Regions from separate parts of the Flavobacterium sp. T12S277 genome, predicted to be linked through region 2. Evidence: riboswitches for the same ligand, from Rfam matches in the RefSeq annotation. Region 2 holds a riboswitch; each other region holds the start of a gene.

Region 1 (10,329 bases), on a different contig from region 2:
TAATTTATATAGTTTTGACGCTAATAGCGGGAAACTTCTTTCTCAAAAAAGCTTTGAGGGCGTTATGTCCGGAAAAGTGGTGACGGATGGTGAAAATGTGTTTATCGCAAATGAAAAAAACGAGCTTTATGCTTTAAGTGCCAATAAACTTGATATACTTTGGCAGTTTAAATTAGATGAAAACCAACAGAATATCAGGGAGCGCATATTTTGCAAAGACAACAAAGTTTATGTAGGTTCACAAGGCCCGGAAGTTTCTTCGATATATGCTCTGGAGTCAAAAACAGGAACTCAGATTTGGAAAAGGGATTTTAAAGACGACAATGTCGAGTATATGGTTGAGGAAAGTGATAATATCTGGGGATATACCCGTAAAGGAAAACTTTTTCAAATAGACATTACAAATGGTGAAATAGCATTTGAAACAAAATTGACAACCAGACCCATTTCAAATTTTGAATTTGGAGGCGATGATTACTTCTTTTATTATTCGGATGCTGCTTTGATTCAGTTTGAATTTAAAAGTAAAGACGAAAACGAAGTTTATCTGAGAACCACCATTAAAGACGATGCTTATAGTGCTTATATAACGATAATTAGATAGCAACTTCAACTATAAACTCCTTAAGTAATTAAGGAGTTTTTTTTATGTCTTTTTTGAAATATTTGTGCTTCTTTTAAAAATTCATTTTTTTTATTGAATGATTTGTAACAAATTAATTAAAACACTACAAATACTACTAGTATCATAGGTCTCTTGGTGTTAATTGTAATTTTATTTGTTAAAAACACAAGTTAATTAACAAGTTGTTCCTCAGTACCTATAAGCCCAATTAGCCCTCAAAAAAGTATAAAAAACAACTAAAAATCAAAAGTATGAATGTATTAGAATGGCTCTTTTTTATTTTAATTATGCAAATTATTCATGGTGTGTCTACCTGGAGGTTTTATGTAAAAGCGGGGAGAAGAGCGGTAGAATCCTTTATACCAATTTATAATATAGTAATTCTATTGAAAATTATACATCGTCCTGTTTGGTGGATTTTGATGCTTTTTGTTCCTATTATCAATCTTTTAATGATTCCCGTAGTTTGGATCGAAACTATTAGAAGTTTCAGGAAAGATACTACGCGAGATGTTGTATTGGTTGTACTAACATTAGGGTTTTATATCACTTTTTTAAATTATTTTTCTAAGGATCTAACCTATGTTGAAAACAGAGATTTGGGACCAAAAACCAAAGCAGAAGATACTGTACGATCTCTTTTATTTGCTGTTATTATAGCAACATTGGTGCATACTTACCTTATACAGCCATTTACCATTCCATCTTCATCATTGGAGAAAACATTGTACATTGGAGATTTTTTATTTGTTAGTAAGCTTAACTATGGAGCAAGAACGCCAATGACTTCGGTTGCATTGCCCATGGTACATGATTCAATTCCTTTTTTGGGTACAAAATCATATTTATTTAGCGATGATTTTACTAAAAAAGGAACGTCAATACTAAACAAATTTCAATTACCCTATTTTAGATTTCCTGCACTAGAAAAGATCAAACGCAATGAAATTGTAGTTTTTAATCAGCCTGCTGATACGTTGCGTGACATGGATAATTTTCATCCGGATAGAAATTATTACAAGCCAATAGATAAAAAAACAAATTTGATAAAACGATGCGTCGGAATGCCGGGGGACTTTCTGGAAATTCGCGAAGGGGATGTTTATATCAATGGTAAAATAGAAAAACTACCGCAAAGTGCTAAAGTTCAGTATAACTTTTTAATTGATACCAAAGGACAACCAATTAATCAAGATATCCTTGTAAATCATTATGGAGCCAGAGAAGGCATGAAGCACGAAAATGGGAATTTTGCCTTAACCAATACTGGACAATATTTTCTGACATTGACCAATGAAGAAGCAGCATTAATAGCCCGTAATCCGGTTGTAAAAGGAGTTAAAAAACATTTAATGGCAAAGGGAGAAGGTGAAGACGTGTTTCCTCAGGATCCTTCTTTGGGTTGGAACATAGACAATTTTGGACCTCTTTACATTCCCCAAAAAGGAAAAACTATAGAATTGAATATTAAAACACTTCCATTTTACAAACGAGTTATTGAAGAATACGAACACAATAATTTAAAAGTTATTGGTAATCAGATTCTAATCAATAGAAAAATAAGCGCAACTTATACTTTTAAACAAGATTATTATTGGATGATGGGAGATAATCGTCAAAACTCTTTAGACGCAAGATTTTGGGGATTTGTTCCTTTTGATCATGTAGTTGGTAAACCCGTATTTATCTGGTTCAGTTGGGATAAAGACGGAAAAGGATTCAACAAGGTAAGATGGAATCGTGTTTTTTCTTTTGTAAATGAAAAAGGAGAATCTAAGTCTTATTTACTGCATTTTTTAGCGTTAGTTGCAATTTATATGATCGTGAGTAATGTATTAAAGAAACGAAAAAAAGTGTAGATTCAAATTCCAAATCTCAAATTCCAAATTCCAGTGCTCGATTAAGAAGTTTTGGAATTTGGAATTTGGAATTTGGAGTTTGTAGTTTGGAATTTAACTATTGTTTTACCAGTCTCGGCTATCTTTAGTATTAATTCCCCATCTGATGCCGAACAAAGAAACGGATTCATCATTTAAAGCAGATTCAAAATTCTTTCCAAATCCACCCGTTACATAAAGGTTGTCGGATACTTTATACTGAACAAAGCCAACTGATCTGTAATTCTTGCCTTCTCCATTTCGTTTGATATATTCATAACCTACAGAGATTTTGTTCCAGTCAAACTGTGCTTTTGATCCTACGTCAAAAAAGTTAGTGTGATTGGTGAATCTGTTGTTTTTTGTATCGTAGTCCGTATTATCCTGTATGTATCTGCAAAAACCGTATAGTTTTAAAGATTGATCTCCTTTGCCTATTGTAAAGGTAAGTGTAGACCATGCACCAAAGCGGCCTGATTGGGACTTGTTGAAATCTTTAGCAGGCATTAACATACTGTAAGCCGATGCTATGTCTAATGTTAGTAAGGGAGCTTTTAGGATGTCTGCGAAATTTTTTGCAGCAACTTCTTTGTTTGTGGTCTCTTTTTCAGTTAATTCCCTTAATACTTGTGCATAACGCGTATAGTAGTTTCCTGTTGTGTCCCTTACGTAACCTTCCTGCTGTAACTGGGCACGAGCCATCGCACTCAAATCTTGCATGTCCGCCCGCATTGAACTATATTTTTTTCTCATGTCTTCAGATGAGGAATTATACAGCGTAAAAACATTAAACTTAATTCCGATTGCTACTTTAGAAATTGAATCATTCTTATTGTATGCTCCCGAAACGGTTGGCATTTGTATTTTTTGCATCGTAAAAGACTTGATATTATCTGTCCCGCTTCCTAAGCCATAGTATTCAAGACCTTTCATATTCGCTGAAAATAAATTCCCGTCAAACGAGATACTTTCAAGGCTTTCTGTATTAATATTGAATTCTTTGACATTTGGATTTGAGGTGATAATGGCTGCCGAATTATCTAATAGAGACAAAGCAGACGAGTTAAGTAATTCTACTTTTTTCAAATCAGTCTTGTCATACGATTGGGCCAGAACAGAAGAGGTGACTAGTAACGCGAGTAGGTGTAATGTTCTCATACGATATCGATTAAAGTAACGAAAAAAACAATTTTTCTGCTTTCTATAAAAGTTGGGCCAAGGTCAATTCCTTTAAATTTATTGTCTTTGCCATCACAGTTGTTGATGATGGTGTAATTAAACAAAAGTTTCTTTGCTGCCGCCTTTGCTTGTTCAAGTCCTCCATCCATGGCTTCATAAGACAAATAATGCTCAAAAAAGAGCAGTCCGCCATGATGTTGAAAGCCAGGTGTTAAAGGAATGGAAGCGTCAGTTAAATATTTTGGAGTAGTAAAGATAGGTTTGTCTTCGTTCCTGCCATTTTGCAAATCCAGAAAAACTTCAGTATAAAGCGGTATAAAACCAAAGTTGTTCAGAATAGACGATTCTAGTTTTATTTCAGGACATCCATTAGATTGAAATATTTTTTTCATAATATAAAAAATTAAGCACGGCCCACTTTTTTCGGCTGTTTTGGTTATAATTCATTTTTAGGTTTAAGTTTTCCGGTATGGTTTAGAATCGTGATAAGATCCGGAATTCTGGTATAAAAATAAGGATTTGACACTGCTGATTTTAGCGTACAACTACGCGATTTAAACAGGAAGCGCCAAGTAAAAGAATAAGAAAAATCCTTATTTTTAAAGCTATGATTTTAGGAGTGACTCATAAATTCCAAATCCTGGTACCGAAGTGAGCCGTATTTGGCACTTGAAACTTGAAACTTGGAATTTGTTTTTTGGAATTTGGAATTTGAGATTCGAGATTTGGAATTTTTTATTTAGAATTACTCTATTGTAAAAGATAGTTATATATTTGCGCCAGATTTTGGTCTGTTTTTTCTTAAGAAAAAACAGTTAAAAGGGAATCAGGTGTAAATCCTGAACAGACCCGCTACTGTAAGTTCTATTCAAGTCTTTAAACGTTACTCATGCCATTATTCGCCGCGGCGGATGAGAAGGTTGTTTTAAAGATGGAACAAGTCAGGAGACCTGCCACAATCACATAGTTTTAGACTTTCGTGGAATAAAGTTGAACAACAATAAACTGACCTGTCATTTTTTATGACGGGATTCTCTCTTATTGCTTTTTTAATTATTACATCCCGGAGTTTACTTAATTCATTTAGTGATGTATAATACAGAAAAAGGACTCTTATTTATTGTTGCATTTGTTTCTACTTTACTTCAGTCGCGAGTATTACATCGCTGTTCTTCCATTTTAAAAACATTTTGCACGGAAAGTAAATGTTATAAAAAATCAATCCGGACACAAAGCTCTTTCGTAAAACTACGGGATGCATTTTGTACGGCATCCGGTTGAAGACTAAAATTGAAAACCCCACTTCAATTACTTCAATTTTTATTGCCTTAGAAACTCCCAACTTAAATAATGCCACATGTTTTACAACACTTCTCAATATTTCCGGTTCTTATTCTTTTGTATTCTGGCACTCTGCTTAACCAATTGTTCTGAGGATAATGCTGCCAAAGAGGATAACAATCCGCCCCCGGTAAGTTCTGATCTGACTCTTAACACCCAGCGATTTGCAATCTTGGCTATAAATTCTACTATAAATACAGCTACAGAAGCTACCTACAGTTGGAGTGTTACAAAAGCGACGTCCGAAAACTATGCTCTAACCAATACGACAGAAAAAGAAGTGCTGTTTGCCGCAGCAGAAACCGGGGTTTATGAATTAACAGTAACGGTAAATAACAAAGGGAGTTTACAAACGCAAAAAGCAGTCATTACAGTAACAAAAGAAACGAAGGAGTATAAAACCTATATCGCAAAGGTATTTGAGTTTAAACCCGCTCCGGGACAGTTTATAAACGATCTTCCGGCTGCCAATGACGGGGATACTGCTGAAAGAATTTTATCAAGAGCCAATACCTATCTGACTAAGAAAAATGGAGATCTGGTTTCGCTTGGAGCCTTTGGTGGTTATGTTGTTTTTGGGTTTGATCATACTATTGTTAACGTCAAAGGCAAACGCGATTTTAGAGTTCTGGGCAATGCATTTTGGGCAGAAGCGAACCCTAATTCGAACAGTACAATGCGAGGCGGAAGCAGTGAGGCAGGAGTGATAATGGTGGCTTACGATAAAAATAAAAACGGACTTCCGGACGATGAATGGTACGAAATAGAAGGAGGCGTGCATAAAATGTCTAAAACGATTCAGCATTATGAAATTACTTATTATCGTCCAGATCCAAACAAAAAACCGGTACCGGGAGGAACTACAGGTACGGTAGGTTTTGTTGATATGGAATACATTTATTGGAAAGACAATCAGGGTAAAAGCGGTTATCTGATCCAAAATAACGCTTACAATCATTCTTTAGATTACTGGCCAAAATGGCTTAGAGATCAGGCTTCTATTACTTTTAAAGGAACAAGGCTACCAGATAACGCAGTGGATGAAAGCGGAACCGGAAGTTACTTTGTGCAATATGCCTTTTTATACGGATATGCTGATAATGCTCCAAACGGGGATGACGATTCAGCCATAGACATCAACTGGGCTATAGATAAAAATGGAAACAAAGTAATGCTTCCGGGGATCGATTTTGTAAAAGTATACAACGGTCTTAATCAGCAGGCGGGCTGGCTGGGAGAAACTTCGACTGAAATCATGGGAGCAACCGATTTGCATCTGTCAGGAGAAAGTATTTCAACGCGATAACGCCAATCAAAAATGTATTAAACTAAATTATTATACCAGAATTATGAAAAAAAACTTTGCCCATTTATTATTATTTGCTTTGGCATCGGTATTTACCGCATGCAGCGATGACGATAAAAATGATGCCAATTCAGGAGAAGGACTAGTCATACCAATAGCAGTAAAACTTCAGGGAAAATTTGAAGTAGCTACCTTTAATGTTTTAAATATTACCGCTTCTGCCGAAACGACTAACCCTAGTTATGAGTGGGTACTTAAAAAAAATCCTTACAACCAAACCAAAGATTCTGTAGTAGGGACTGCCAAAGATTTACGATTTATCGCCCTGTATCCTGGAGCTTATGAGCTAACGTTAAATGTTACCGAAGGAGATAAAAAAGGAACAAGTGCGACTACTGTGAATGTAATAAATGAAGCTCAGAATTACAATCCGTACATCACAAGTATTTTCGATTTTAGCCCGGCACCGGGTATGTTTGCTAATGATTTGTACAAAGACGGATTTGCGAAAGCTGATGTTATGAAGGTAGCATTGGGAAGGATAAATGAAACCAGTGTAGGATATCCAATTGACTTGGGAGGCTTTGGAGGTTCGATCGCTGTTGGGTTTGATCATATGGTGATTAATATTCCCGGAAAGAAAGATTTCAGAGTTTACGGCGCAGATCTGACCGATAAAGCCAATCCGCCGGCTCCTGGATTGATTTATGTAGCCTATGACAAAAATGCAAACGGGAAACCTGATGATGACGAATGGTATGAGATTATAGGAAGTCAGCACGCCAAAGAAAATACCATTAAGAATTTTAAAATAACCTATCAGAAACCAGCAGCAGGCAAAAAGGTGGTAGTAAGCGGACCAAATGATCCTTTTTTAGACCGTGAGCACCTTTATTGTGAAAACAACCAGTCTCAGACTTACTTTTTACCAAGATCAAAAACTAAAAAAGAATACTATCCATCCTGGGTAACTCAAACTACCGCTGTTTATGAAGGAACAAAGTTAAATGTAAATTTCGCGGCAGTACGTCCCGGACAAACTACTTTGTGGAATTTCGATGCTCCGGAATGGGGGTATGTCAATGCTAAAAGTCCGGATATTGATATTGACTGGGCGGTTGATAAAAACGGCAACAAAGCCAATCTTCCGGGAATTCATTTTATAAAAGTGGTGAACTGTGTGAGTGAGCCAATGGGACTTTGCCACCAGCAATCGTCAATGGCAACCCGATTCTCGGGAGCTGCTGATCTTCAGATCATAAAAAAGTACAATCTAAAAAAGTAAGAGAATAAGAATATGAAAAAGTTTATCAAATATACTTTATGCCTAATGGTTATTAGCGTTTTTTACAATTGTAGTAACGATGATGCAAAACCTGATCCTGTAGTAGTAGAACCTAAACCCGAACCGGTTAAAGATCCTTCACTTACTTTAAAACTGCAAGCCGATTTTAAGACAGAACGATACAATGTCGTTGCTATTGACCCGGAGGTGGTTATTGAAAATGCCAACGGTGCCGCTGCACAGTACAAATGGACTGTAAAAGTAACAGGAAAAGACGGTGTTGCTAAAGACTCTGTTATTGGCGATACTAAGACTTTAAAGTTTATAGCACCAAAAGCTTTGAGTTACGATGTAGCGCTTACGGTAACATTGAACAAGGTAATAAAACAGGCATCGACAAAAGTAACCGTTGCCGAAACGGGTAAAGTCTACACGTCAAAAGCCTTTTCGATTATCGATTATGTACCGGCTCCGCATTACAATAATGACAGCTTTGAATTTGCAACAAAAGCAGAAGCGATAGAAAATGCACAAACCAATCTTGCCGACGGAAATCTGGTTGATCTGGGGACTTTTGGAGGATATATCGTGACAAAATTTGACCATACCGTGATCAATGCTTATGGCAAAAGAGATTTCACGGTTCAGATGAACGCGATCTCTAACGCTTCAAAATTCTCTCCTGTAAGTATCGCTGTTGCGTACGATGCAAATAAAAATGGCATTGCAGAAGACAATGAGTGGTATGAAATAGCGGGAAGTGAGTATTATAAATCGTCTACAGTAAAAAACTATGAGATTACCTATTACAAGCCAGATGTCAACAAAACTGCTGTAGCAGGAAAATCGGATTGGCAGTTTGACAAGGAATATCTTAAATGGACCAATAATAAAAAGGAGACTGGTTTTATTACCAGAACAAAAAAATGGAGACGTTACAACTATTACCCGCAATGGCTTGGGGATTCTTATACGTTGAAAGGAACAAAAATCAATTTACCAACAAAAGACATTAGTGACGGAGAAGGTACAGCCTTCAATGTAGGGACTTTTGAATGGGGTTACGGTGGTATTAAAGATCCTTCTATAGATATCAGCTGGGCTGTAGACAGCAATGGCGTTAAAGTACAGCTGCCGGGAATAGACTTCGTAAAAGTATATGTACCTACATTCACAGAGATCGGGGCATTAGACCTCGTAACCAACTCTTTTAAACAGGCTGAAGATTTAAATTTTGCGGCAGGCAAATAATCAAAAAATTTGAACAACACTGTTCTATTAACTAACCAAGTATATTAATCCTAAATTTTATAAATAATGAAAAAAGTACTTTATTTTTTGACAGTAGGTTTGATGCTGGGACTTTCGTCTTGTAGCAATGATGAAAACCTTTCAAACAACGAAAACGGCAACGCAGCAGTAAAAAGCTCAGGCTCAACTTCTAAAAGTGCAGTGACCGATCCTTCGATAGGAACAACTTCTACGCTTAACCTGACCAGTTCTTTGTTGACTAGCGGAACATCAACAACAGGAGGGAAGTATTGGCAAAATACCTATGTGGCAAATACCAATTTAACAGTTGACATATTTAAATTTTCACATAGCGGAACATCATCAGGTTACAACTATTGGGATGGTTTTATTGTATCAAATGTAAATGATATTACAAATTATGGTTCAGGAGCAGGTTCTGGTGGATCTAACGGATGGGTTGCCAATCAGTGGGGAACTATGGCTGGAAGTGGTTTTGGTACTTCATCAACCATTGCTGCTGGAACTCCGGGAACAACAGGAGACCCTTATATTGTGGCTTATTGGTCAAGCTACACAGATCCAAAAAATCCACAGGGAACTACTTTTACAGAAGCAGGTTTCTCTAACTGGATTAAAATTGGAAACACAGGATTGTATCAGATAAAAGGACTTAAAATCAACAATCATCCGTGGCCATATTACGGCTGTTTATACGGAGACGGTTTTGCTCAGGCATTTTCTTCAGGAGATCATTTTGAATTGTTGATCTACGGTGTAGATGCGAGCGGAACGATTACCGCTCCAATCACACAATCATTGGCAGATTACACAGGAGGTTCTTTGGTAATGCCAACAGGATGGATCAATGTAAACACTACAGCACTTCAAGGTTTAGGAGATGTAAAATACCTTGTTTTCCAAATGGCTTCAACAGATTCACATCCGGTTTACGGAATGAATACTGCAGCTTATTTCTGTTTGGATAAATTGTCTGTAAAAAGAATTCAATAAGCAAACATATTAGTTATAGAAAAGGAGCCATCAAAAAATGGCTCCTTTTTGTATATGTACGGTAAAGAAAAATCTGCCAGATCCGCAAAATCTGCGAGAAAAAAAATAAAACTTCGATAAACGATCATCGCCTATTTTTTCTTCAAACACCTTCCTCTTGGTTCATCGCCTTCATGAAGCACTATTTCAGAATGCAGGAACTCCGCTGCATCAGCAGAATCTTTTACCTTTTTAGCACTTCGCTTCAACATTTCCGATTCATATTCCGTAAGCACACTTTCCCGTATTCCGCTTTTTCTCCACTGCGACAACGGTCGGCATCCTCTTACGATTCCACGCGCCAAAGAAAGTGCATCCAGTAAGGCCTGATTTGCCCCTTGACCTTTAAAAGGACTCATAGGGTGGGCTGCATCGCCTATTAAAGTCGCTTGCCCGTTTTTAGACAATAATT
Region 2 (10,329 bases):
AACAATATGTTCATCCTTGAATAAGGTTGCAAAACTTCCTTTGGAAATTAAATTACAGGGCGCGTCCTGTACTACTAATTCCGAAGTCATAATAATCATTTCATCACTTAACTGAATCGCCAAATCGATATCATGGGTCGAAAATAAAATACATTTTTGAGTTTCCTCTGTCAGTTTCTTAAGCAGTTTGAACAACGAAACTTTGTGCAGTAAATCGAGATGTGTTGTGGGTTCGTCCAGAATAATCAGCGGGGTATCCTGTGCGAGTGCCCTTGCGATCAAAACCTTCTGCAATTGTCCGTCACTAATTTCGAAATGCTTTTTCTGAGCCAGATGTTCGATTTGAGTTAACTGCAAAGCTTCGTGCACTTTCTCGATATCCGTCTCACTTAAAGTGCCAATCCAGTTGGTGTAAGGCTGACGTCCCAAAGCCACTAATTCGAAAACCGATAAATTACTCGGTGGTAGTTTTTCGGTTAAAACTAAACTTAAGTTTTGGGCTAACGCTAAAGGTCTGTAGCTGCTTATGTTTTTATCATTCAAAAAAACTTGTCCACTTAGCGGCTGCTGAATTCCGGTAATCGTTCGAAGCAAAGTCGATTTCCCAATTCCGTTTGCTCCAATTAGCGAAATAAGTTTCCCCGAGGTTAAACTCAAATTTAAATTTTCAGCAATGGTCACAACTCCTTTCTTCGACTTGTAGCCGATACTAAGGTTTGTGGTCTTAAGAATTGTTTTCATTATTTTAAAGGTACTAAGGTTCTAAGCTGCTAAGGTTCTAAGTTTTTTTTAAAGTAATCTGCGAAAATCCGTTGAATCCGTTGAATCTGCGGCTAATTTATTTACTGAAAATTACTTTTTCGCATGAGTAACCAAACGACAATTGGTGCACCTATTATAGAAGTGATGGCATTAATTGGCAGGGTGGTTTCTAATCCCGGTAGTTGTGATGCCATATCGCAAAACAACATGATTATTCCTCCGTAAAAAAAAGTACTCCAGTATAAAACTGCGTGATTACTCGTCTGAAATGTCAGCTTTGCAATGTGTGGCACCGCCAGACCTATAAAGGCAATTGGCCCTGCAAAAGCAGTAACACTTCCGGCCAGAATACTGGTCGCAAAAATAATCACCAGTCGGGCTCTCTTGTAATTTAGGCCCATACTTTTAGCGTAATTTTCACCTAAAAGCAATGCATTTAATGGCTTGATACTTCCGGCACTCAAAAACAAGCCAAAAACAACACAAACCGCCAAAATTGAAATCGAAGTCCAGGAAAGATTCCCAAGACTTCCCAGCGACCAAAAGGTAAATTTTTGCAGTTGTTCCGCCGAACTAAAATAGGTCAAAACCCCAACGATAGCACTGGTAAAACTCCCAAACATTAATCCGACAATTAAAATTGCCATCGTATTCCGCAAGCGTTGTGCAACCAAAAGGACCAGCATCAAAACCAAAACACTTCCCGTTGTAGAGGCCAGTACGATTCCGAATGGCGATAATAAAACCGAATTTAAAAAGGAAGGCAGAAAACCAGCCCCCAAAATTACAACCGCGACAGCCAGAATTGCTCCCGAACTTAGTCCAAGAACATCAGGTCCTGCCAACGGATTTCGAAACAGCGTCTGCATCAGCAAACCGCTTACAGACAATCCTACTCCAACCAAAACAGCTGTAATTGCTTTGGGCAGGCGATAATTAACAATAATGTATTCCCAGGTCGATTTACTGGCGTGGTTTCCGGTCATACTATTATACACTTCCTTAAAAGGAATGGTGACTGACCCCAGACTAATGTCTAAGAAAAACATAAACAACAGCGCCAGACCGAGTACTGAAAACAGTATTATATTTCGTTTTTTATGAATCAATGAACTTAGTTTAATTTAGAGGCAAAAGTAAATTCATAACTAGGCAACAGCTCCGGATGAAAAATCTTGATGTAATCTTTTAACACTAAATCGGGACGGCTTGGAGCCAGCTCATAATAAACCGTTCCTCCTGTTGCTCCGGATTTACCTTCAAACGTATAAACATTTTTAGATTTAAAAGCATCAAATTCCTTATAATGCGTATTAATTTTTCCGAATTCGTCCAGAGTCTTAAAGGAGCCCGCGGCGATCCAAAAATTAGCCGTTTTTGCTTTCACCAATACTTTCTCAAAAGACAAGCCTTCGCTTCCTGTACCTTTTAAATCTGCCCATAAATAATTGGCCTGAGCATCTTTCATAAACTGTGCCACCCAGCTGTTTCCTTTGGCTACATACCAAACATCTTCGTACATAGAACCATATAGAACAGTTGAAATTGCCGGTTTACCTGCCACTAATTTTTTAGCCTGCTCATAGCTCAGGACAATCTTGTCAAACAGTTCCTTTGCCTGTTCTTCTTTACCAAATAAGGCCCCGTAAAGTTTAATCCATTCTGCTTTTCCAAGTGGAGATTGCTCCATCCAGTCGGCCTGAATTAAAACATTTAAACCGCTTTTTTTCAAATTGTCAAGCATCGGATTGTTATTGTCTACTCCAAAAGTCACTATTAAATCCGGAGACAACTCTATTAACTGTTCGATATTCAACTTCTCATTCTGTCCTACATTTTTAACAGTGCCTTTATCTATTAAAGCTCTGGTTTTTTCAGAAGAAATATAATCGGTATGTGGAAAACCAACAAGTTTATTTTCAACTTCCAACATTTCCAGGAATGGAATATTGGTCGTTGAAGTCACTACGATTGATTGTAAAGGAACTTTGATTGTGGTGTACTTTTGTAAACTGTCCGGTACTTTTGCTTCTTTTTCTTTCAAAACATAAGTAAACTTAGTATGTGCATCCGGCCATGGCTCTGAAACCGTTACTACTGAATATCCTTCATGTTTTACAATCGAAAGTCCGGACGCAAACTCGATACTATTTTTTGCAATTTCAGTTTTTACACTTTCCGGAGCTTCATTTTTTTTGCATCCGACAAGAAGAAAAAATGGTAAAATAAAAATCAATTTGGGTAGTAAATGTCTCATATTTAGGTTCTATTATTTTTTTAAGGAATCCGGTTTCATTCTGCCGCTTTTATGGCATGTAATTTGACTCGTATTCGTTTTAAATTTTACAATTTCATTACTGACAAAGGTAACGCAATTTCTAAATTTTTTGTTTACCTTTATTCTTACAAAACCAAATAAACCTCATTTTCCCTCCATGAATCCCATAAAAACAAAAGTCTGCTCGAGCTGTGAATCCTCTTTCAGCTGCGGAGATACTTCAAATGAAAACAAGTGTTGGTGTAATGATTTCCCTCCTATTTTTAATCTTTCTTCCGGTGGAGACTGCCTTTGCCCTGTTTGCTTTAAGGAGGCCTGTGAAGATAAAATTGATGCCTACGTAGAAACTCTTACTCCTCAAAAAGCACTTAAAAATAAAGCAATATCTTTACCCAAACAAGAGAAATTAATTGAGGGTATTGATTATTATATCGAAAATGGAAATTATGTTTTTAAATCCTGGTTTCACTTAAAAAGAGGAAGCTGCTGCGGAAACGATTGCCGACATTGCCCGTATTAAAAGTTATGAGTTTTGAGTTATGAATTATGAGTTATTACACACGAACACTTCATAACACATAAACAACATTTCACATTTCACAATCAACATTTCACATTTTACAATCAATAATTAACAATTAAAATGATTTACCTAATTACAGGAGGCGAACGATCGGGAAAAAGTAGTTACGCCCAAAACCTGGCCTTACAACTTTCAGACACACCTATATATGTGGCCACCGCCAGAAAATGGGACGACGATTTTCAAAACAGAATCGACAGGCACCAACAGGAACGTGACGAACGCTGGACCAATATTGAAAAAGAAAAACACTTAAGCGAAATTGACTTTTCTGAAAAAGTGGCTTTAATTGATTGTGTCACTCTTTGGCTGACCAACTTTTTTATAGACCACAAAAATGATGTATCCTTAAGTTTAGAAGAAGCAAAAAAGGAATTTCTGGCGATAGCCCAGCAGGAAAACGCTACCTTGATTATTGTAACCAACGAAATCGGAATGGGCGTACATGCCGAAACTCATATTGGCAGAAAATTTACCGAATTGCAAGGCTGGATGAATCAGTTTTTAGCCTCAAAAGCAGATGAAGTCATTTTAATGGTTTCCGGAATCCCCGTTAAGATAAAAGGATAGGGATGAAAATAAATTCCAAGTTTTTAAATTCCAAATTCCAACGCTATACTTTATCTTTACTTAAACTTTAAAATTCTTTTTTGAATTGGTTTTTGTAATCGATTTGGAAATTGGAATTTATAAAATTGGAATTTAAAAATTATGAGCCATTTAGACGATATATTAAAATCACGTCGTGATACCCGCCACTTTACAAATGATGAAGTCCCTGACGAAGTGATTCAAAAAGCACTGCAGGCAGGGCACTGGGCGCCATCTGTTGGATTAACCGATGCTACCCGCTATTATCTTATCAAATCGGTTGAAGTCAAAAGTGCGATCAAAGATCTTTTTTTAGAGTACAACAAAAAAGCCGAAGAACTTACCGACAATCCAGAACAAAAGGAACACTATAAATCCTTAAAACTCGAAGCGATTGAAGAAGCCCCTATCGGACTCATTATCGCTTACGACCGATCGGTGTTAAACCAATTTACAATTGGAACAGTGGGCAGCAACGAAGCTGTAAAATTCAGTTCGGTTTGTGCGGCACAAAACATCTGGCTTTCCCTGACAGAACAAGGGTACGGAATGGGCTGGGTGTCTATTTTGAACTATTATCAGTTTAAAAAAATTCTTGATCTACCCGAAAACATAGAGCCACTGGGCTACTTCTGTATTGGAAAACCAGCGACCAATTACGACAATCAACCCATGTTGCAGCAATTGCACTGGAAACATAAATCAGAAGCTCCGGATTGTACCGAAATTAAAAACATCGTTGAGAATCAGGTTCCCCATTTTCCTTTAAAATTTGAAACAACAAACAGTAATAAGAGCAATTTCAGTACCCTGCTACAGGAGAAAATAGATTCTAAAACCAAGCCTATTGGTGCTTTAGGAACGCTCGAGACTCTGGCTTTTCAGATGGCCACTGTTTTTGAAACTTTAAACCCCAAAATTATAAATCCAGCTATTGTTGTTTTTGCTGCGGATCACGGTATTGCCAATCATGGAGTAAGCGCCTATCCGCAAGATGTTACGAGACAGATGGTCAGTAATTTTCTCGAAGGAGGAGCTGCCATTAATGTTTTCTGCAAGCAAAATGACATTCAGCTATCGATCGTAGATGCCGGTGTGAATTATGATTTCCCCACAAATGCCAATCTGATTAATGCCAAAATAGCCAAAGGAACCCAGTCCTTTTTACACCTTCCGGCAATGAGTGAAACAGAACTACAATTGTGTTTCGAAAAAGGGAAATCAATTGTTGAAGCTATCGCAAAAAAAGGTTCAAACTGTATTGGTTTTGGAGAAATGGGAATCGGAAACACCTCTACTGCCTCCGTATTGATGAGTCTTCTTACCGGATTTTCTATCGAAGAATGTGTGGGAAAAGGAACAGGTGTTGAAAACGAAAAATTACTTCAAAAACAAAACCTGCTTCAAAAAGCCATTGAAAACTACACAGGCCCGGCAGAATTAAACCAGCAACTGGCCTATTTTGGCGGTTTTGAAATCATGCAGATTGCCAGCGGAATGTTAACTGCTTTTGAGCATAATATGCTTCTTTTGGTTGATGGTTTTATTTGTAGTGCAGCCTTTTTAGTGGCTTCCAAAATAAATCCTGCCATTCATAAAAATGCTGTCTTCTGCCATTGCTCCGCCGAAAAAGCACATCAGAAATTATTGAATTATTTAGAAGCGAAGCCCATTTTAAATCTGGATTTACGTTTAGGCGAAGGTACAGGCTGTGCGATTGCGTTTCCAATTATTAAATCGGCCGAAGTTTTTTTGAATGAAATGGCCAGTTTTGAAAGCGCAGGAGTCAGTAGGAAATAGTTTTCAGTTTCAGTCTCAGTCTCGGTCTCAGTTTTCAGTTTTATCCTTTAATTTTGTCCTAATCAATTCTCTTAAATGAAAAAAGAACTCCATATTTTCTTTACCTGTTTAATGTTTTACACCAGAATCCCTTGTCCTAAAAACATCAATCACGATCCCGACTATTTAAACAAGGCAACACGCTATTTTCCTTTTATAGGTTGGATTGTGGGGAGCATTTCCTTCTTGGCTTTCTACCTTTCTTCGCTTTTTCTATCTACGGAGACTGCTGTTCTTTTGGCAATAGTTGCCTCGATACTCACAACCGGAGCTTTCCATGAAGATGGTTTTGCCGATGTCTGTGATGGTTTTGGCGGCGGCTGGACCAAAGAAAAAATCCTGCTTATTATGAAAGACAGCGCAATTGGCGCCTATGGAGCAATTGGTTTGGTGATGCTTTTTTTACTGAAATTCAAACTACTTTCTGAATCCGTTACTCTTTTCACTACTAACATTTTTCTAATTTTTCTTTTGTTTATTTCTGCTCATTCTTTAAGCCGTCTGGCAGCAATATCAATCATTTTTACTCATGAATATTCTCGTGATGATGCTACCAGTAAAAGTAAACCTATAGCCAAAAAACACAGTTGGAAAGAAATTACCGGTTCCTTTTTCTTCGGATTGATTCCTTTATTGGTGTTTTCTTATTTTCAGTATAAATTCCTTTTAGCTCTACTTCCGGTATTTATTATGCGTTACTTCTTAGCCCGTTATTTCCAAAAATGGATTGATGGTTATACAGGTGACTGTCTGGGAGCCACGCAACAGGTTTGTGAAGTAATCTATTATTTAAGTATTCTTTTGATATGGAAGTTTATCTAGTTCGCCATACCGAAACCACTTGCGAAAAAGGAATCTGCTACGGCCAGTCTGATGTAGATTTGGCAGTTCCGTTTGAAACTATTTTTGAAGAAATTGTTTCGCAATTACCCTCAGAAGCCCTGCTCTTTTCAAGTCCATTAACACGCTGTGTTAAGTTGGCCGAATACATTCAGCATAAGACAAACCCCATTTCAATGGTTACAGACGACCGTTTGATGGAAATGAATTTTGGCGACTGGGAACTGAAAAACTGGGAGGCCATTCCATCGGAGCAGCTTAATCCGTGGATGGAAGATTTTGTCACAACACAGGTACCCAACGGCGAGTCGTTTACAGCACTTCATGAAAGGGTGGGCGCCTTTTTAAACGAGTACATTGTAAACGCTCAAAACACTCCTGTAGTAATTGTCTCTCATGCGGGTGTCATCAGAAGTATTTTATGCCATCAGTCTGCATTGCCTCTGAAAGATGCCTTTAACAACAAAGTAGCCTTCGGACAGGTTATTAAAATAGAGTATTAAATTACGATTTGTTTAGAATTCCTTCTAAAAACTAAAACAAATTTGAAAATTCAATAATTTTAACTTTATCTTTGCACAAAATTAAGGTTGTGTTCATTCATACACATTAAAAGGGAATCAAGTAATAAATCTTGAGCTGTACCCGCAACTGTAAGCTTTGTTCTGAAAAGAATGCTTGTTGTTAACTACAAAACCACTGCTCGCTCTGGCGAATGGGAAGGTAAACAACAAGACGCAAGCCAGGAGACCTGCCTTTGTAACCAATATCGAGCTCTCGGGAAAAAGAGTGTAGAAATTATGGCTTTAAAAAAACTTTTTGTCTTTTACTTCTTGTGCTTGTGTCAGATTATCTCGGCGCAAAGTGATTCTATTACCAAACTTAAAAATGTTGTCGTTTCCGACGCCAATCTTAAAAAATACTCCAGTTCGCAATCGGTTTTAAAACTAAATGACTCTGTTATTGGTAAGAATGAGGCTTTACTGACTGATTTATTAAACTTTAATTCGACTATTTATTTTAAAGAATACGGTCGTGGAATGCTTTCTACCGTATCCTTTAGAGGTACTACATCATCACAAACTGCAGTAATCTGGAACGGAATCAACATCAATTCTCAAATGAATGGAAGTACCGATTTTAATACTATTCCCGGCTCCGATTATAATTCTATCACCGTAAAAGCAGGAGGAGGAAGTGTTATTTACGGCAGTGGAGCGGTTGGAGGAACGGTGCATTTAAATAACGATCTGGCCTTTTATAATCGATTTGAGAATACTTTAAAACTGGATTACGGAAGTTTTAATACGATTGGAATTAATTATAAAACCAATATCTCCAACGAAAAATGGAGCGCTCAGATTGGTTTCTCTAAAAACAGTTCGACAAACGATTACAAGTACCTGAATCAATACAACTGGAAAGGCGAACAGCGCTGGAATCAAAACGGTCAATACGATGTTATATCACTAAATGCAAATGCAGGTTATAAAATTAATGCCAAAAACAGTTTAAAATTATATACCCAAACTTCAAATACAGACCGAAATACTTCACTGGTTTCTGAATCTGAAACGAAAAGCAAATATGTGAATGGTTTTAATCGAAACTTATTAGAGTACGATGGCGATTTTGGCAGGTTCAAAACCAATTTAAAAACGGCCTATATTTTCGAAAACTATAAATATTATGCCGACAATTCCAGCAATATTTATACCTACGGAAAAACAGAAAGCTTAACTACAAAAGCGGATCTGGGCTATCAATTGCTAAAATCCATACAACTAAATGGTATTCTGGATTACAACCGAACTAAAGGATACGGAAGTGGTTTTGGAGATAATGTGAGAGAAATAAGTTCGGCAGCTTTACTTATAAAACAAGAGGCTTCCCCTAATTGGAAAAACGAATTTGGGGTTCGCAAAGAGTTTACAGACAATTATAAATCTCCTGTACTATTCTCAGCGGGTTCCTCTTATCAGTTTGGGAAATTGTATAATTTGAAATTGAATGTATCCAGAAATTTCAGAATTCCAACTTTTAATGATTTGTATTGGGAAGAAGGCGGAAATCGTGATTTAAAACCGGAGAGTTCTTATCAGGCAGAAATTGGAAATATTTTTACCGTTCAGAATTTTTCTTTGACTCAGACTTTTTATTACATCAAAATAAAAGATCTATTGCAATGGGTTCCCGGAAATAATGGGATTTGGAGGCCGCAAAACACAGACAAAGTGAACAGTTATGGAGCTGAAACCCTGTTGAGCTGGAAAAAGAGTTTTGGCAAAAACAACCTGACGGCTAATGCGACTTATGCTTATACAGTTTCAGAAAATGTCGAAACCAAAAAGCAATTGTTTTTTGTTCCTTTTCATAAAGTTACTGCTGCCGTTGCCTACTCCAGAAACAACATTTCAGCCCATTATCAATTTCTCTATAATGGCTTTGTATACACGCAGGCAGACAATGATCCTGAAAAAATCGTGTCGGCTTATACGGTTTCAAACGTTGGCCTGGATTACGATTTTAAACTTTTATCTTCTTTCAGGGTAGGTATTCAGGTGCTGAATGTGTGGAATACATTTTATCAAAGTCTGGAACACCGACCAATGCCGGGAAGAAATTACAACCTGTACTTAAACCTTAAATTTTAATATAATGAAACTGACTAGATTATTTTTATTGGCATTAAGCGTATCGCTTTTTGTTTCTTGTTCTAATGACGACGACTCCGACAATCCTAAAGGAGTTTATGATAATGGAATTTTCATCTTAAATGAAGGGAATTCTACTGACGGTGGTTCTGTTTCTTTCATCTCTGACGATTTAAATACGTTCAATAAAGATGTTTACAAAACGGTAAACACTACTGATTTTGTTGGAAAATTTCTTCAAAACATCTTTTTTGACGGAGACAAGGCCTATATCATTGCTGGTGGTTCGAATGTGATTAATGTAGTAGACCGTTATAGCTTTAAACTATTAGCTAAAATTGAAACTGGTTTAAACGCACCAAGATACGGTGTTGTAAAAGACGGTAAAGCTTATGTAACGAATGCTAATACGTATTGGTCTAAAACAAACCCGGCTGGTAACACCGATGATTTTATCGCTGTAATTAATTTAGCTACCAACAAAGTAGAAACGACAATACCATTAAATGCAACTGCAAACCATATCGAGCTTCACAACAACAAGCTTTATGTAACAGAACCTTACAATAGTGACAAATTACTTGTGGTTAACCCGGCTACAAACAAATTGGAAACTTCACTAACTATTGGTTTTGGAGCAGATACTATGGAAGAGAAAGATGGTATTTTATACGCAATCAGAAGTTCTTATGGAGAAAGAAGCGAAATTGTAAAAGTAAAATTATCTGACAACTCTATCACTAAAATCACTTTCCCGGAGTCACTTGACGGAGTTAAAAACT
Region 3 (10,329 bases), on a different contig from region 2:
AGTATGCACCCAGTTTTTCTGAAAATGCGGTCCAAATCCGTTTTCTGTAGTATTGACAATCAATTCATCCGAAACCGGATCGATACGTAAGGCCGCACCATAAGGAATTTGCTTAAAAGCATCCGTTTGTCCCGGAATGGTTGCAAAATTCTCATTAAAGCTTTTTGAAGCAACATCAAATTTGACAATTTTTGTTCCTGAAGTAAACGAATTAACAGAATTCATCCAATACAAAGCATTCTGTTGAGTACTGTAGGTAAAACTTCCTGCATTCCAGGCTCCCCATGATCCTAAATATTTAGTAGTAGGAATTGCATATTCTGTTAGCGTAAAAGCTGTCGCATTGATATTGATTAGTTTCTGATCCTGAATTCCCCATACACTTCCATCTTTGGCCTGAGCTACTGAGTGGAATTTCCCTGTAATTGTCTTAACCAAAGTATTATTAGCAGGGTCAATTACCAAAACTCCTCCATTTTGCGAAACTGCAAATACGTACTGAGAAGTACGAATCATGTTGCCTATTTGTCCCACACTAGCTGTTCCGGTTATTACAGTTCCCACTTTTAGGTTGGCAATATCAAAAAGAAAAATTCCTTTTGAGGTACCAATATACCCTGTATTTTCGTTCACTCCTACAAAAGAACGTCCGTCTCCTCCTCCGATATTGGCGAATCCGGCAATTTTCTTCATGTTTTGTGCATTGGCAACAACTAACCTGCCGCCGGGGCTGAAATTCTGGTCACTTCCGCTTGCTGCCTGTTTTGAAATAAAATAAAATTTATCGCCATAAACTGTTCCATAACAAGTCGTAACACCAAAAGTTTCATTGTTGTTTGCAGTACTATAAATTCGGTAATTAACGCTACCGTTCTTATTGACAAAATTCAAGGAACCATTAGTGTGCCCAAACCAGTCTTCGTTTACCATAAAATAACCGTTGGTAAAATCAGTCGCCTCTACATAAGGTGCAACGGGGGTAAAGGTTCCCGCAATAGGCAATACATTCTTCGACGGTGCATAATTCCAGACATCCCAGGAACCATTTTCTAAAACACGTGCTGAAGCTCCTGTGCTAATAGAACCGAAATTAGTATCAGCAGGATTTTTTCCCCAATAAGACCATTCACCATTCGTCCATCCGGACTGCCAGTGATCATTCGTATCTATCGCTTTATAGGTATCAAAATCGTAAGCCGTTGTATTCACAAAGCCGTTTGCAGGATAAAGAGGATACGTATAGTCTATGCCTTTATAAAGTCCGATCGTTTTTACTCCGTCCAAATCAAAGCCCAGTCCTCCTACGGTTGCCCCTGTTTGCGTTCCCTTATACAACAGTGCGAAAAAACGACGGTCTGTTTTTAGTATGGCTTTCAACATGTCTTCACCTGTTGCAGTACCGTCCCATCTGAATCCCCAAATTAAGGCATCGGTATTTTTACCATCATTCCACTGCACTACAAATGCTGCTTTATTAGAACCGGTACCTACCCAATACTGAATATCGTCAAAAGTTGTCGCAACCCCCACACTTTTACCAGCCCAATTTTTTGCTGCCGCATTCTGTTTACTATCACGAGAGAATCTGTCTCCCGGTATTACCTGTCCACGCATAAAAAATGCAAAAAGTAACATCAACAACAAGTAATTTTTCTTCATATTATATTTAATTTAAATTCTATTATTTAAGGTATAAGTCATAAGCCCCGGCTACATCTGTAGAAACTTCTCCCAGCCAGCCTGCTTCCTGATTGATTGCGGTGTGTATTTTAACAAAGTCGATTCCCGGAAGTTTCACATATTTTCCGCTTTTGTCTACCGCCCAGGAAATATCGATATTAGAGCCTTCGTCTCCATTTGGTGCATTATCAGCATAGCCAAAATCAAAGCCTTTGCCTACCCAATAACTTCCGGTACCGCTTTGATCGAAATAATTGTCTTTAATTTTGGTTCCTTTGAGCGTATAGGAAGCCTCCGCAATCCATAGTGGATAATAACTTTGTTCGTGAAATCCATTTTTGGTTTTGTATCCTGAACCTCCCTGATTGTCCTCCCATTTAATGTACTGTACATCTGTTTGCCAAAAATCCTGACCTGCAACAGGCTGTTTGTTCGGATCCGGCTTGAAATAGGTGATACTGTAATTCTTCAGGGTTGTGTTTTTAAAGTATTCACTTCCGGCTATTTCGTACCATTCGTCTTCATCGGGTTTTCCGTTTTTATTTTTATCGTAAGCCACCTGAATAATTCCGGGTTCGCAAGATCCTGAACGTCCTTCAGCAGCATCGTTAGCCCAAAAAGCATTTCCGAGAACTTTGAAATCGCGGCCATTCATGTTTGGAATCGTATGGTCGAAACCAAATACAACATAACCTCCAAACCCTCCTAAAGAAATCATTGACGCGTTTGAACCTACAAGCGATTTCTTAGCGGCATTAATCAGATTGCTTTCGGTATTTCCGGATGCATACAGCGGAAGTTCATTAGTAAACTGCCCTACTCCGGGACGAAAATCAAACACATTAGAAATGTACTTGTTATAAGTTCCAGTCTCTTTTGTTACATTGATCGAAGACTGATAGGTTTTTACAACTCCATTGGTCTCCACTTTTAAGGTCAAGGGATAGCTCTTTAAATACGGACTAATAAAATCCAGTTGAAGGCTTTCAGAAATAACAGAATCTTTAATACTCCAGGTTAATTTTGAATTAGCAGACATTTTCAGATCAATGTTCAGTACTTTAAAGCGGTCAATCGTATAGGATTCTTTTAGTGTTTCTCCCGGGTTTTCATTTCCCAAATCCTCTTCCCGATCCGTTCCACAGGAGATAAATCCCAGTAAGAGGGTTAACACTAGTGTGCATTTTAAAAGTGCAAAAGGGGTTCTTTTCATTTTTTTTAATTTTTAATCGTGTAGGATTGCTGAGGTACAGCAAACTAAATTTCTGGTGCGCAATGTGTCACATTTCACATCCCACCTCTCACTTTTTAGTTATAAAAGCAATATGAGCAGGAATATTTCCGGCAGTTGTTTTCCATTTTAATTTTCCTTCGGGAGTAAAACAGTAGATATAACCTGTTACGACATAGTTTTGGGCATCGGTAACATATATTTCTTTTGTTTCGGGATTCACCTGTAAACCATAAGGAATCATGATCTGCTTGTCGGTACCATCCGTTATAATTTTATCGTTAATGACTTTTTTGGTCTTTGTATCTAATATTCCGTAAGAAACTTTATTGCTATTGGTGAGATAACTCCACGAAACACTATAGAAATAAAGCAAATCATCGACGAGACAGGTTGCCGAAACCGGAATATTAAGCTGCATTTTCTTCTCGTCTGTTTTCGTATCGATCACAAAAAGATTGGAAGGTGTGTTGTAATAATCGCCTCGCGAACTCACATAAATATCTCCTCTACTGTCTACCTGCATGCTATGGAGATTGATTCCCACATCTATTTTTTTTATTTCGGTAAAAGTTTCAAGATCGATAACCGACACGGTCCGGTCGTAATTAGGTACTCGATAACCTCCTGAATTTGCCACATACAATTTTCCGTTATGCACTACCATTTGCTCCGGCTGATAGCCCACTGTTACTTTCCGTTTTATTTCTAAGGATGTGGTATCGATTTCGGCTACAAATCCAATTTCGGCATTCGGATCAATGGCAACGGGGCCTGAATAGGAACTTACATAGGCTTTGTTTTTGTAAAAAGTGACATACCGACAATTCGGAATGTCTATTTTTTTAATTCTTTTGGCTGTCCATTTGTCAATCACCTCCACTTTATTGGAACAGTTGATTACCGCATACACTTTGTTTCCGTAAATTTTAATATCATTCCCTACGTCACCCAGCTCTTTTACGACTGTTGGGTTGCGTTCTGAGTAAATATCGGTGGTATAATTTCCGGTTCTGTAATTGAATACATCAATACTGGCACGGTTCATTCCCATATTGCCTTCGTTTAAAAGATAAAATCCTTCTATATTGCCATCTCCTCTGGGCGCGGCTACGCTTTTATCTGAAGACGGAAAAACAGTTTCTTCTTCCCTGCAGGAAACCAAAAGAAGGGCTACAAATAAAGTAAGCAGGAATTGGGTAGTTCTCTTTTTCATAACGCAATGCTGATTATAAATTTTAGTGTACGGCCCGGCATCGGATAGTTGTAAATGACTTCGTACTGCTGGTTGAGGGCATTGTTTAATTCAATTGCCCCTTTTACTTCATAGCCCTGAAATGAAAACTTTTTCTGCACGGCTAAATCGTGTGTATACCAGGGCTGTACTTCATTAATCCTGATGTTGTTTACATTTCCATTGTATCGTTTTCCAACGTAAATAAAACTGTAGTTAAAATTCCATGACTTATAATCCGCATTTAAAATTCCGGATCCACTGTGCCACGGAGTATAAGGAATCTGATCTCCATAAGACGACAATTCCAAACCGGCAAACTTGGTATAATCTCTACTCTCTGAATAGGTATAACTCAAATGGGCGCTCAGATTTACTTTGTTGATGTGCATTTTCATATGAACAACCGATTCTATTCCTTTCCCTTTCACTTCCCCGATATTGGTCATCATCCAGCGGAATAAATTTCCGGTTGGGGCTGCGATAATTTTATCTTTGGTATTGGTGTAATAACCATCAACCTGAAGAGAAAACTGGTCTAATAAACCGCTTTCAAACGGTATGTTGTAGGTAAATCCAGCATCATACTGATTCATGTATTCGGGTCTCAAGGTACTGGAACCAACCATCGTATAATACAAATCATTAAAAGTGGGCATTCGAAACATACGTTTTGCAAAAGCTCTCAAATTAAAATCGTAGGCTTTAAAGGGGCTGTAACCTAAAAATAATGCCGGCGTAAACTCTGTTTTGTCGGGAGCTTTTGCATTGTAGCGTACTTCTTCCTGCACGTGCGTACCTACCACACTGCCCAAAACCTTAAAGCCGTCCAGTCGGTACGAACTTGCCAACGCAAACAAAGCAGTGTAACGCTCCGGATAAGAAAACAGCGTTTTGATACCTCTTCTGTTGGCATTTAAACGGTTGTATTGAAAATCCGTCGATAGTGAAACATCCCAGGTGGATAAAATTTTGTACAGGTTGACTGCGGAGAAATAATATTCCTGCTGATAATAACTGTCGTCAGATTGGGCTCCTTCGGTAACCACTTCTCCGAGCACATTAGTGGTATCTCTGGCTATGTAATGGGTGTAATCATAGGCGTATTTTGCCTTGGCCTGAAATTTATATTTTTCGCTAAAATCTTTTATAAAAGTACCCTGCGTAAAAAAATTCTTGTCGTATTGTCGGAAACCATCCGAAAACTTATTTTCTACAATAGCTCCCGGAGCTCCTCTTTCAGAATCGTAATAGTAGACTTTCGCATCCCAGGAACCATTTTTAATTTTACCGTAAAGACCTGACTCAAAACGGAATGCTTCTATATCACTGTTGTGTCTGGTGGCTGAGGTATCATAAGCCACAGTGCCGTCGAGATTGTTTCTTTTGTATCTGAATTTGTATGCGCCATTAGATTTTATGTACTCCGAACTTGCACTCAGACTTACTTTATCGCTTAGTTTTTGTTCCCATCTAAAAGAAAAATCATTATAGTTGATCGACATGGTTTTATAGCGCAGTAATAAGCTGGTCTTTTTATTACGCTCAAAAACAGGACGTTTGGTTCGCAGGTAAATCGTAGAAGCCGCTGCAAAGTCTTTGGCCGACTGGAATATTTCGCTTTTCTGACCATTGTACATCGTAAGCGATTCCATATCATCCAACGAATATTTTCCGAGATCTGTCACTCCGTTTTGCGCATTTCCCAACTGAATCCCATCGTAAAAAACACCTACATGATGGGTTCCCATATTGCGGACATCGACCGTTTTGAGTCCGCCCAAACCACCGTAGTCCTTGATTTGTACTCCAGCAAAATAGCGAAGTGCATCGGCAACATTATGACTGGCTAAATTTTCGAGCAGTGTTCCCGAGAGACTTTGTACGGGAATTACTTCCTGATAGGGTTTTGCCTTTAGCAATACTTCTTTCAAAACGCGCAAACTGTCTTTAGTAGTTTGAGCATGAAGTACAATAGGAGCAAATAATAGAATAAGGAATAAAAGTATTTTTCTGGTATTACACATCACTGATTTAATTAAATAAACTCCGGGATGTAATAATCAAAAACGCAATAAGATAGAGTTCCGTTACAAAATAACGGGCCTGTTTATTGTTGTTCAACTTTATTCCACGAAAGTCTTAAACTATGTGATTATGGCAGGTCTCCTGACTTGTTCTATCTTTAAACAGCCTTCTCATCCCGCAAAGCGAGACAATGGCATGAGTAACGTTTAAAGACTTGTACAGAACTTACAGTAGCGGGTCTGTTCAGGATTTACACCTGATTCCCTTTTAACTGTTTTCTCTTAAAGAAAAAACAGACCAAAATCTGGGCGTAAAGATAGAGTTATCTTTATAAAAACAAGAATTATTTAATGATATTACAGTTTTGACAATAAATGTGACTATCTCTCAATAATTAACTAAAGAAAAGTGTTTCAGGTTTTGTATGATAAGTATTAGAAAAATTACACTCTTTGATATTATTCAAAATTCAATCGTAACAAAAAAAACAATTTTGCGACAAACTGGAAGTTCAGTTTGGTTGTTTTATCATAAACATTGAAGAACTGAGACAAAATTATTCGAAATAGGATTTGATTTTATTAATAATGAAGTGAAACAGAAATATTAAAAGTAAATTAACAAATTCCGAGATTTTTGCATCTTTATAATTGTTAAATTGCGCCCCTGTAATTGAAGATGCCCCTCATACTACATATTCTTCGAAAAACTCTTGTAAAATGGACTGGAGAAAGGTTTTGGGCCGAAAGTCAAAATAAAAAAAACGCTAAAAGAGAAACAAAAAAATCAATGAATACAACAAAAGCTTCCATTATTGCTATTGGAGGATATGTACCGGAAACGGTTTTAAGCAATACTGATTTAGAAAAAAGAATAGATACAACAGATGAGTGGATCACATCAAGAACAGGCATAAAAGAAAGACGCATACTGGACGACCCGGCACTGGCAACCTCAGATATGGCTTCTTTCGCCATTAAAGACTTAGTAGAAAACTATGATATAAATCCTCTGGATGTAGATTGCCTTATACTGGCAACTTCAACACCCGACCATATTCTTACTCCCGCTGCCAGTTTGGTATGCGAAAAAGCAGGCCTGAAAAATGCCTGGGGATTTGACCTTAACGCGGCCTGCAGTGGCTTTTTGTACGCTCTTTCGGTAGGCGCGAGTTTTATTGAAAGCGGCAGATACAAAAATGTTATTGTGGTTGGAGCCGATAAAATGAGTTCGATCGTGAACTATGAAGACCGAAACAGCTGTATTTTATTTGGTGATGGTGCAGGTGCGGTACTATTGCAGCCTAATACGGAAGGACACGGTATACAGCAGAACATTTTCAGAACAGACGGAACAGGTGCTGAATTCCTTTCTGTACGTGCCGGAGGTTCTCTTTTATCAACAACAGAAGAAACCATTCAAAACAAACAACACTTTGTACATCAGGAAGGAAGAACCGTTTTTAAACATGCGGTGAGAAACATGAGTGGTACTTCTAAAGAGCTAATGGAAAAAGCTTCATTGACTCCGGATATGATAGACTGGGTTATTCCACATCAGGCAAACTTAAGAATCATTCAGGCAGTAAGTGAAGAAGTTGGTATTCCTATTGAAAAGTTTAAAGTAAACATTCAAAAATACGGTAACACTACGGCAGCAACTATTCCGCTATGTCTTTGGGATTTCAAAAAAGATTTTAAAAAAGGAGATAACATTGTTATTACAGCTTTTGGAGCAGGATTTTCCTGGGGCAGTATGTACATCAAATGGTAAATACTATACAAAAACATTACACTATATTCTTATGATGCCGTATTACTAATCATAAGATCAAAATCGATTTTAAACAAAAAACAATCAGTACGTACTTCATACTGATTGTTTTTTTTATAGGTATAACTTAAATTAGAAATGCCTCTGACAATTTCTTATTCGGGTACTTTTACTAAATTTTCTGCCAATGGGCAACTTGATTAAAAGCTTTTTAAAGACCCGCAATCTGTCCCGCTATGATTTTACCGTTGAAAAACACACCTTCTCTTTTGGGTAAACGGGCTACTGCTTCGGCCGAACAGCTTGCTTTTACCAAAATAAAATGAGCGTCATCACCGGCTGCCGGCCATACACGTACGCCTGCATCGTTAAGTGGCAACACCTCATTTGTAGTGGCAATATGCAAAGCACGGCTCAAATTGTACTCATCGGTCCAGCCATAAAGCTGTGCGCATAATTTTGCTTTTTCCAGCATGTCACAGGTTCCAAAAGGCATCCAGTGGTCTACAATACTGTCGGTACCCGTCATCAGTTTTACACCGTACTTCTTTAAAGTCGGAATAGGCATGATGGTTTTTCCGATTGGCACTGTCGAAATTACGCCTATACCAAGTGCTCCCATTTTTTCGGCTATTCCTTCTAAATCTTTCGGATCCATTCTGGCCAGCGCAAAACCATGACTGATATAGGTTTTTCCTTGTAGTTGTTTGTTCTCTTCGGTTCTTTTGATGATATATTCGATAGCCGCTTTTCCTGAAGGAGGCGATTCGTGCAAATGTATGTCAATGCCTTTATTATGGTCTATCGCGATCTGGAACATGCTGTCAAGTGATTTCTCCATATTTCCATCAACAGTTGTAGGATCAAGTCCGCCAATAAAATCTACGCCCATTTTTGCGGCTTCTCTCAGTAAGGGTTCGGATTGCGAATATAAAATTCCATGCTGTGGAAAAGCCACAATCTCCCATCCAAAACTGTCTTTATTATTCTCCAAAGCTGCCAATAAATGCTCGAGACTTTTTAATCCGCTCACAGGATCAATATTACACTGACAACGGGCAAAATAGCTCCCCTGACTTTTCATCAACTGAATGGCCTGCTCTGCTTTGTATTGAGAATCAACAAGCAGTTCCGGAATTATTTTTTGCTCCAGCGTAATCATGTCTTTTACCGTGAATCCCTTTCTTGGTGCGGCATTCCATTTTCCACCGTAAAATGTTTTATCAATATGGATGTGCATGTCACGCAATCCCGGAAGCATCAAAAGACCTTTAGCATCTACTTTTTTTAGTTTCCCATCAGGTTTGGCGGTGGTAATATTTTTAATTTTTCCATCCGCTATATGCACATTGTACAAACTGGTTTTGGTCGCAATTACTTCTTTTTTTTCATTGTACTCAAAACCGTCTTCCAGTCTTACATTGGTTAAAATATATTCTTTCGCAGCGGCTGTTATATGTTCCGGTTCTTCTATAGAATGTGCCATTGCGGTACCGCCTATTCCGGAAAACAATGCAGCTCCAGTTGCTGCAGCTCCCATTCTTAAAAATTGTTTTCGATTTATTGTGTTGTCGCTCATTGGTTAATAGTGTGAAATATTCCTGAGAAACCAGCCCTCAAAAAATAATGGTGAACTGCAAAATTCACCTAATTTTTTAAAACTAAAACAGGAAGATTAATGATAAGAATGGTACAGATTATAATTTTCCTTAAAATCGGTTGGTGTTTTCCCTATGTATTTTTTGAAAACTTTGGCAAAATAGCCATTATCATTAAAACCCAACTGATAGGCAATTTCTTTTACCGACAAATCAGTACTGATTAACAATCGTTTGGCTTCAAGAATGGTTCTTTCTTTAATAACATCGCCAGCCGATTTGTTCAGGAATTTTTGGGAAAGAATATTTAGATAATTAGAAGTCACATTCAACTCCCCGGCATAAAAGTTTACCGAGAATTGGGTTGTAAAATGATCTTCAATCAGTGTCTTGAACTTTTTTATAATTTTTTCTGATTTGGCCGCAACATCATGATCCGGAAATTGCAGAACGTAATCCTTTTGCAATACTTTAAACAGCAGATGCAATCTCAGCAGCACTATTTCTTTGGTCAACAAATCATCTTGAAGTAAATCTGATTCGATTTCTTCCAGCTGGCTTTTAATTTTCTGAAAACTGCTTTTGTTTAGAGAAAGGCAGAAGGGCGAACTCTGTCCGAAAAATGGCAGCTGCGATAAATTAGAAAAAACGGTCATGATCGCAGGAGAAATCATCAGCTGAAAACCATTCGTATTTACATCAAGTGACCAATTGTGCACCTGTCCGGCCCCTACAAAATGAATCTGATAATCGGCTACTTTGGTTTGTTTAAAATCAACACTATG

Evidence for each region. Region 2 has a riboswitch for cobalamin ahead of ACN1CN_RS17035 (TonB-dependent receptor plug domain-containing protein). Riboswitches for the same ligand answer to the same signal wherever they lie in the genome.
Region 1: linked by a shared signal. The riboswitch ahead of ACN1CN_RS01295 (cell surface protein) and the one ahead of ACN1CN_RS17035 (TonB-dependent receptor plug domain-containing protein) in region 2 are both predicted to bind cobalamin.
Region 3: linked by a shared signal. The riboswitch ahead of ACN1CN_RS20720 (TonB-dependent receptor) and the one ahead of ACN1CN_RS17035 (TonB-dependent receptor plug domain-containing protein) in region 2 are both predicted to bind cobalamin.

Annotation. Positions count from the first base shown of each region.
Region 1 covers NZ_JBLYEG010000001.1:317,451-327,779, reverse strand. The annotation lists gene ACN1CN_RS01315 (PQQ-binding-like beta-propeller repeat protein) at 1-604, shown strand, start outside; gene lepB (signal peptidase I) at 877-2,484, shown strand; gene ACN1CN_RS01305 (hypothetical protein) at 2,590-3,660, opposite strand; gene ACN1CN_RS01300 (hypothetical protein) at 3,657-4,073, opposite strand; cobalamin riboswitch at 4,452-4,654, shown strand; gene ACN1CN_RS01295 (cell surface protein) at 5,039-6,328, shown strand; gene ACN1CN_RS01290 (hypothetical protein) at 6,372-7,613, shown strand; gene ACN1CN_RS01285 (hypothetical protein) at 7,626-8,864, shown strand; gene ACN1CN_RS01280 (DUF4465 domain-containing protein) at 8,931-9,878, shown strand; gene ACN1CN_RS01275 (FAD-dependent oxidoreductase) at 10,010-10,329, opposite strand, start outside.
Region 2 covers NZ_JBLYEG010000012.1:129,557-139,885, reverse strand. The annotation lists gene ACN1CN_RS17075 (ABC transporter ATP-binding protein) at 1-741, opposite strand, end outside; gene ACN1CN_RS17070 (iron chelate uptake ABC transporter family permease subunit) at 843-1,871, opposite strand; gene ACN1CN_RS17065 (ABC transporter substrate-binding protein) at 1,877-3,019, opposite strand; gene ACN1CN_RS17060 (DUF5522 domain-containing protein) at 3,198-3,560, shown strand; gene cobU (bifunctional adenosylcobinamide kinase/adenosylcobinamide-phosphate guanylyltransferase) at 3,684-4,193, shown strand; gene cobT (nicotinate-nucleotide--dimethylbenzimidazole phosphoribosyltransferase) at 4,335-6,014, shown strand; gene ACN1CN_RS17045 (adenosylcobinamide-GDP ribazoletransferase) at 6,090-6,875, shown strand; gene cobC (alpha-ribazole phosphatase) at 6,860-7,396, shown strand; cobalamin riboswitch at 7,464-7,667, shown strand; gene ACN1CN_RS17035 (TonB-dependent receptor plug domain-containing protein) at 7,694-9,547, shown strand; gene ACN1CN_RS17030 (YncE family protein) at 9,552-10,329, shown strand, end outside.
Region 3 covers NZ_JBLYEG010000019.1:43,038-53,366, forward strand. The annotation lists gene ACN1CN_RS20705 (DUF5074 domain-containing protein) at 1-1,659, opposite strand, end outside; gene ACN1CN_RS20710 (cell surface protein) at 1,682-2,893, opposite strand; gene ACN1CN_RS20715 (YncE family protein) at 2,982-4,127, opposite strand; gene ACN1CN_RS20720 (TonB-dependent receptor) at 4,124-6,172, opposite strand; cobalamin riboswitch at 6,287-6,490, opposite strand; gene ACN1CN_RS20725 (beta-ketoacyl-ACP synthase III) at 6,963-7,946, shown strand; gene ACN1CN_RS20730 (amidohydrolase) at 8,158-9,525, opposite strand; gene ACN1CN_RS20735 (helix-turn-helix domain-containing protein) at 9,622-10,329, opposite strand, start outside.